Linked DNA regions of Variovorax terrae. The protein of the gene in region 1 binds, or shares a complex with, the protein of each later gene. Links are inferred from orthologs where the notes say so. Each region holds a gene or a part of one and is shown on either strand. Other genes may lie near its edges.

Region 1 (3,795 bases):
ACGGCGCAACTGCGCGAGACGAAGCCCTGCAGGCCGCCGGTGTGCCCGAACCAGTCCCAGCCCTGGTAGCTGCCCAGCATCAGTCCGAAGCCATACCAGCCCGGCGTGCTGCTGTGCGGCACCGGCCAGTGCCGGCGCTGCATCTCGCGCCGGCTCGGCACGCTCAGGACGCTGCGGGCGGCCGTGGGCATCAGCTGGGCGTAGAAGCGGGCCACGTCGGCCGCCGTGCTCACGAAGCCGCCGGCCGGGGCGATCGCGTTCGTGGCCTGGTCGCCGGGCACCACCACGCGCCGGCCCAGCAGCAACTGGCCCGAGTGCCCGCGGGCCAGCGGAAAGCGCGGGTTCGGCCCGGCATCGGGGTCGGTGTGGGCCAGGCCTGCGGCGTCGAGGATCTCGCGCTGCATCCAGTCGGCATAGCGCATGCCGGTGACCGCTTCGATGACTTGCCCGAGCAGGGCGAAGCCGTGGTTCGAATACTTGTGGCGGGTGTTGGCCTCGATCGCCGGCGGCTCGGCGAGCTGCTGCATCAGCGTGGCAGCGTCCAGGAACGGCCGCCGGTCCTGGAACTGGCCCGCGTCCGGCCCGTCGCGGGTCACGCCGGCGCTGTGCGAGAGCAGTTGCGCCAGCGTGGCGCGGGCCAGCACGGGGTGCAGGCCGCCGACATGCCGGCCCACGGCGTCGTCAAGCTGCAGCCGGCCCTGCTCGCGCAGCTTCAGGAGGCCGGCGGCGGTGAAGCTCTTGGAATGCGAGGCGATGCGAAAGCGGTGCCCCGTGGTCAGCGGCGTGCGGCGCAGCGCGTCCGCGTGCCCCAGCGCCAGGTCGAGCACGACGCGCTGCCGGTGGCAGATCGCCAGCGCGACCCCGGGGCGCTCGAAGGCCCGCAGCTGGAACTCGAGCCAGCGCGGGAGATAGTCGAGGGCGGCCTTCAGCCAGGACTCCATGGGGATTGCCTTTCTTTTGCCGGTTCTTGTTCCGAGGGCACGCGGCAGGGGCCGCGGGCGGGTATTCTCGCAGCTTGTGCGGTTGGCCGCGCTGGTTCTTCCTTTCAAGCAAACGTCCCCCGAATGCCTTCTCACACCTTTCTCTGGCACGACTACGAGACCTTCGGCGCCAACGTGCGCCGCGACCGGCCTGCGCAGTTCGCGGCCATCCGCACCGATGCCGAACTCAACGAGATCGGCGAGCCGATCATGCTGTACTGCCGGCCCGCCAACGATTTCCTGCCCGAGCCCGAGGCCTGCCTGATCACCGGCATCACGCCGCAGTTGTGCCTGGAGCGCGGCGTGCCCGAGCATGCATTCGCCGCGCGCATCGAGCAGGAACTGGCCGCGCCCGGCACCATCGGCGTGGGCTACAACACCATCCGCTTCGACGACGAGATCACGCGCTTCATGTTCTGGCGCAACCTGATCGATCCCTATGCGCGCGAATGGCAGAACGACTGCGGCCGCTGGGACCTGCTGGACGTGGTGCGCACGGCCTACGCACTGCGCCCCGAGGGCATCGAATGGCCGCGCCACCCCGACGGCAAGCCCAGCTTCAAGCTCGAGCACCTGAGCGCGGCCAACGGCCTGCTGCACGAGGCCGCGCACGACGCGCTCTCGGACGTGCGCGCCACCATCGCGCTGGCGCGGCTGATCCGCACGCGGCAGCCGCGCCTGTTCGACTTCTGCCTGGCGCTGCACAAGAAGGACCGCGTGGCGCAGGAGCTTGGCCTGCCGGCCACCGCGCTGACGGCGCGGCCGTTCCTGCACATCTCGGGCATGTTCCCGCCCGAGCGCGGCTGCCTGGCCGTGATGTGGCCGCTGGCCAGCCACCCCACCAACCGCAACGAGCTGATCGCCTGGGACCTGGCGCACGACCCGCGCGAACTGGCGCTGCTCGACACCGCGACCCTGCGCACCCGGCTGTTCAGCCGCGCCGACGAACTGCCCGAGGGCGTGACGCGCCTGCCCGTCAAGACCGTGCACCTCAACAAGTCGCCCATGGTCATCGGCAACCTGCGCACGCTGACGCCGGCCCTGGCCGGGCGCTGGGGCATCGACCTCGATCAGGCGATGGTGCATGCCGAGGCCGCCGCCGCGCTGCCCGACATGAGCGCGATCTGGCCCGAGGTGTTCCGCCGCCCCGAAGCGCCGGGCCGGCCCGATGTGGACGAGGACCTGTACGGCGGCTTCGTCGGCAACGGCGACCGCCGCCGCCTGAACCATCTGCGCAGCCTGGCGCCCGCGGCGCTGGCCGAGGCCCGCAGCAGCTTCGACGACGGCCGGCTGGAAGAGCTGGTATTCCGCTACCGCGCGCGCAACTTTCCCGACACGCTCACGCCCGACGAGCAGGCGCGCTGGGAGGCGCACCGCGCGGCGCGGCTGCTCGAAGGCGAGGGCGGCGCGCTCAGCTTCGATGCGCTGTTCGCCCGGCTGGACGAGCTGGGCGCGCAGGCCGACGAGCGTGGTGAGGCCTTGCTGGGAGCGCTGTACGACTATGCGGAGAGCATCGCCCCGGCGCAGTAAGCTCAAGACCCGATGCGCCGCCCAGGCGGCGGCCCGCGTGCCACGATGAACGACGATCCTTCCCTCGATGCCCTGGTGGGTTTTGCCACCCGCCACCCGCGCCTGTTCGTGCTGACCGGCGCCGGCTGCAGCACGGCCTCGGGTATTCCCGACTACCGGGACCGCAACGGCGACTGGAAGCGGCCGCCGCCCGTGACCTTCCAGGCCTTCATGGGCGACGAGGCCACGCGCCGGCGCTACTGGGCACGCAGCCTGATCGGCTGGCGCGTAATGGGGCAGGCCCGGCCCGGGCCGGCGCACCGCGCGCTGGCCCGGCTGGAGGCCGCTGGCCGCGTCGAGCTGCTGCTGACGCAGAACGTGGACGGCCTGCATGGCGCTGCCGGCAGCCGCCAGGTGGTCGATCTGCATGGCCGCGTGGACACGGTGCGCTGCATGGACTGCGGCGCCCGCCAGCCGCGCGCGCAGCTCCAGCAGGAGCTGCTGCACCGCAACCCGGCCTGGGCGGCGCTGCAGGCGCGCGCAGCGCCCGACGGCGACGCCGATCTCGACGGCCTCGATTTCTCGGCCTTCGAGGTGCCGGCTTGCCCCGATTGCGGCACCGGCCTGCTCAAGCCCGACGTGGTGTTCTTCGGCGAGAACGTGCCGCGCGAGCGGGTGGCGGCCGCGCTGGCGGCCTTGGCGCAGGCCGATGCGCTGCTGGTGGCCGGCTCCTCGCTCATGGTCTATTCGGGCCTGCGCTTCGTCCAGGCCGCGGCGGCGGCGGGCAAGCCCGCGGCCGTGGTCAACCTCGGGCGCACGCGGGCCGACGATCTGTTCGCGCTCAAGGTCGGGCACGACGTGGGCCAGACCCTGGAGGCCCTGGCCGGGCGGCTGCAGGCCTGACGGGTGCTCATCCTAAGTGCTATGAAATGAATAGCATGAAATGTCCTCGGGACAAGGACATGAAGCCGATTTCCCTTGAAAAACGGCGCTGGATGCCCGCGCCGGCCCGGTTGGGCCCACCGCGCCGGGCCTCGCGGCCTCAATCGCGTGCGTTGAACTTGACGGCAGCGTGGGTGCCGTCGCAGAACGGCTTGTTGTTCGACTGCCCGCAGCGGCACAGCGTGACCCGGTTGCGCACCTCGTAGGCAAAGCCGTCGGACGACACCACGGCGATGCCGCCGCGCAGCCACAGCGGCCCGCTGCACTGCTCGGCCGGGTCTTCCACGAGGCCGATGGACAGCGGCAGGACCGGTTCGATGAACTGCCCGGTGGCCTTGTCCCAGGCCGCCAGGCGGCCCGAGTG
Region 2 (3,364 bases), on another replicon or contig:
CTCGCTGGCGGCCATTTTTGCCCTGCGCATGCTGGGCCTGTTCCTGGTGCTGCCGGTGTTCGCGCTGGAAGCCCGCAAATACCCCGGGGGCGACGATCCGGCCCTGATCGGCCTGGCCATGGGCATCTACGGCCTGACGCAGGGCTTCTTGCAGATCCCGTTCGGCATGGCCTCCGATCGCTGGGGCCGCAAGCGCGTCATCGTGCTGGGTTTGCTGGTGTTCGCCGCCGGCAGCTTCATGGCGGCCCTGGCCGGCAGCCTGGCCTGGCTCATCGTCGGCCGTGCGCTGCAGGGCGCGGGCGCGGTGTCGGCCGCCGTCACCGCGCTGCTGGCCGACCAGACGCGCGACGAAGTCCGCACCAAGGCCATGGCCCTGGTGGGCGCCAGCATCGGGCTGATGTTTGCCGTGTCGCTGGTGCTGGCGCCGCTGCTGTCGGCCCGGATCGGGCTGGCCGGGCTGTTCGCGGTGACCGGCGCGCTGGCGCTGGCCGGCGTGGCCATCGTGGCCTGGTGGACGCCGGCCGAGCCGGTGCAGCACAGGAACCAGCCGCGCGGCCGGCTGGCTGAGGTGCTCACGCATGCCGCGCTGCTGCGGCTCGATTTCGGCGTCTTCGTGCTGCATGCGGTGCAGCTGGCCATGTGGGTGGCCATCCCGGCGCTGCTGGTGCAGGCCGGCCTGCCCAAGGAGCACCACTGGTGGGTCTACCTGCCCGCGGTGCTGGCCTCGTTCGTGGTGATGGGCATGACGCTGTTTCCGCTCGAGCGCCGGGGCTACCTGCGGGCCGTGTTCCTGGGAGCCGTCGGCCTGGTGCTGCTGGTGCAACTGGGCCTGCTGCTGATGGCATCCGGCACGCCGGGCGTGGCGGGGTTGGCCGCCCTGCTGTTCGTGTTTTTCTGCGGCTTCAACGTGCTGGAGGCGAGCCAGCCCAGCATGGCTTCGCGCGTGGCGCCGCCGCATGCGCGCGGCGCGGCGCTGGGCGTCTACAACACCCTGCAGTCGCTCGGCTTCTTTGCCGGCGGCGTGGCCGGGGGCTGGCTCGTCAAGAACACCGGGCCGCAGGGCCTGTTCGCCGCCTGCGCCGGCCTGATGCTGCTGTGGCTGCTGGTCGCCTGGCCGATGCAGGCCTCGGCCCGGACCGCGGCCGCCGGCCCGGCCGGCCGTTCGTTGGCTACATAATCGTTACCCCTTCCGGAGGAAATCACATGGCATCCGTCAACAAAGTCATTCTCGTCGGCAACTGCGGCCGCGACCCCGAAATCCGCTATCTGCCGTCCGGGCAGGCGGTGGCCAATGTGAGCGTGGCCACTTCCAGCCGCCGCAAGGACAAGAACACCGGCGAAACGGTGGAAGACACGCAGTGGCACCGCGTTACTTTCTATGACCGCCTGGCCGAGATTGCCGGCGAATACGTCAAGAAGGGCCGCCCGATCTACGTCGAAGGCCGCCTGAAATACGGCAAGTACACCGGCCAGGACGGCATCGAGAAGAACACCGTGGACATCATCGCCACCGAGCTGCAATTGCTGGGCGGCCGCGAAGGCATGGGCGGCCCCTCGGGTGGCGACGATGAGGGCGGTGGCGCGCCGCCGCGCCGCGCCGCTCCCGCCCCGCGCGCCCCGGCGCCGGCTCCTGCGCCGCGTCAGGCCCCGGCCAAGTCGTCGAGCGGGTTTGACGACATGGACGACGACATTCCGTTCTGAGTGGAAAAGACTTTTTGCGGGCAGAGGCCTGCAACAGTTTTTTTGGCGGAGATAGAGGGGCATCCCCCTCTATGTGCCTTCCCTGCACCGCCGCCCCCGCAAGGGGGGCCAAAGCAGCGCCCCGGAGGGTGATGGGGCAGCAGGCTCCAGGACGGCCTCTCATGCGAAACGTGCCCGGCGAAGGCACCGAAGACCAGCAAGAACAACTCGATCGTCTCAAGCGTGAACGGTGATGCTCTTCGCTGCGGGATCGAGATGAATCGAATCGCCGGTCTGGACCATCTCCAGAATATTCTGATCCCAGCCTTCCATGACCGGCATGCGCGCGAGCACCGCTCCTTGCACCATGACAGGATTGAGCTTGCCGAAGACCAGGGCTTTCGGGGCGATTCCCTTGTTCAGCAGGTCCAGGAAAGCCCATCCGCCGGCGACGCCACCCTTCGTCGTCGGGATGATGAGCACTCGGTCCCGGATGGACTCACCCTCGGCACTATGGCCAATGCGAGAGATGACGCCGGTCCAGCGGTCCAGGTCGTAGCGCGGACTGAAGCCCTCGCGCATGACCAGCGCACGCCCGCTCACCGGCAGGCCCCATGCGCGCTTCACGTTGATTCGTATCATGCCAGTCTCCCCGTGCAGGCGATGTCCACGCACTCGCGTGTGCGGCGCAAGACGGTATTGAATCGATGGGCTGTGATGGTGTTGACCAGTTTCCCCGAATTGGAGATCAGGTTGGTCCATCCGTTCTCCTCGCGAATCTTGGACAGTCGCTGCAGGATGTAGAAGCACACGCCTTGCAGAATCGTGACGCCTGCGTTCTCCAGCGTCTGCACATAGCCGAGGCGCTTGGCGTCGCAGTAGACCATGTGGTTGGTGGTCACCACTGCGGCCATGCCAGGCGCCACCGTGCGCCCTTCGAACAGCTCGGCAAGCCCCTGCATCTCGAAGAGAGACAGCTGTGGCCCCGAGAAGACGACGATGTTGGACGCCGAGTCCTGGTACCGGTAGGCATCGTAGACCGCCTGAATGTCCCGGTCCGTAACGACCATGGTGTGCTGCGGCGCCTTGGACCGGAAGGCCATCTCCCGGGTCTGTGCTTCCGGTGTCACGCCGACCATGTGGAACATGGCCATCGAGCCATAGCTCGCCAGCGAGGCTCCGAGGTGCTTCAGCTCGTCCGACGACGGCATGCGCTTGAATTCGTCGAAGACAGGTACGGCGAAATAGTCCTGGTGCGGGTGGCCAACGATTTTTCCGAGCGCACCCCAGTCCGCGAAATCGGTCATCGAGGCTTGAAGGCTGACCAGAATCGAGCCGGCGCGCGCGTCGTCCAGGTGGAACCCGTACTCGGGGGTGCGCCCGGTCAATGCCGCGGCAAAGCTCGCCTTGCCTGCCTCGAAGTTGGTGCGCGCGCCTAGCACGGAGTTCGCATAGATAACCGTGCCGGTGTCGCCCCACGCCACGTGCTCGCCCAGCTTGGGCTGATAGACCTGCTGGTAGGGAATGCATGAGTCCGTGGTGGCGATGCGCATGGTCTTGTAGCGGGCCAGGATCTCGCGCTCCTTGTCGGCTTCGTCCTCGTCCTGGCGAAGCCGTGCGTCGTCGTGAAAATGCATGCACTGCGCGTTGCTCGACGTCGGCACGGAGCATCTGGCGTGCTTCT

Evidence for each region. The genes of interacting proteins can lie anywhere in the genome.
Region 2: the proteins of sbcB (region 1) and ssb are in contact, whole or in part, in a crystal structure (PDB 3C94), measured with the Escherichia coli proteins. The link is inferred for Variovorax terrae from one-to-one orthologs.

What each region holds. Positions count from the first base shown.
Region 1 is NZ_JALGBI010000001.1:1,939,950-1,943,744, reverse strand. What follows is about bases 387-3,287. They hold sbcB (exodeoxyribonuclease I), read left to right. Parts: upstream 387-1,064; coding sequence 1,065-2,510; downstream 2,511-3,287. Other genes in these bases: MMF98_RS09160 (NAD-dependent protein deacetylase), read left to right, coding at 2,556-3,287; MMF98_RS09170 (serine hydrolase domain-containing protein), read right to left, coding at 387-941. Outside these bases: more of MMF98_RS09170, read right to left, coding at 1-386; more of MMF98_RS09160, read left to right, coding at 3,288-3,392; MMF98_RS09155 (CDGSH iron-sulfur domain-containing protein), read right to left, coding at 3,532-3,795. UniProt on the Escherichia coli protein: Degrades single-stranded DNA (ssDNA) in a highly processive manner.
Region 2 is NZ_JALGBI010000003.1:549,304-552,667, forward strand. Bases 1-2,952 are described here. They hold ssb (single-stranded DNA-binding protein), read left to right. Parts: upstream 1-1,203; coding sequence 1,204-1,701; downstream 1,702-2,952. Other genes in these bases: MMF98_RS21965 (MFS transporter), read left to right, coding at 1-1,177; MMF98_RS21975 (aconitase X swivel domain-containing protein), read right to left, coding at 1,918-2,322; MMF98_RS21980 (aconitase X), read right to left, coding at 2,319-2,952. In the rest of the region: more of MMF98_RS21980, read right to left, coding at 2,953-3,364. UniProt on the Escherichia coli protein: Plays an important role in DNA replication, recombination and repair. Binds to ssDNA and to an array of partner proteins to recruit them to their sites of action during DNA metabolism. Acts as a sliding platform that migrates on DNA via reptation.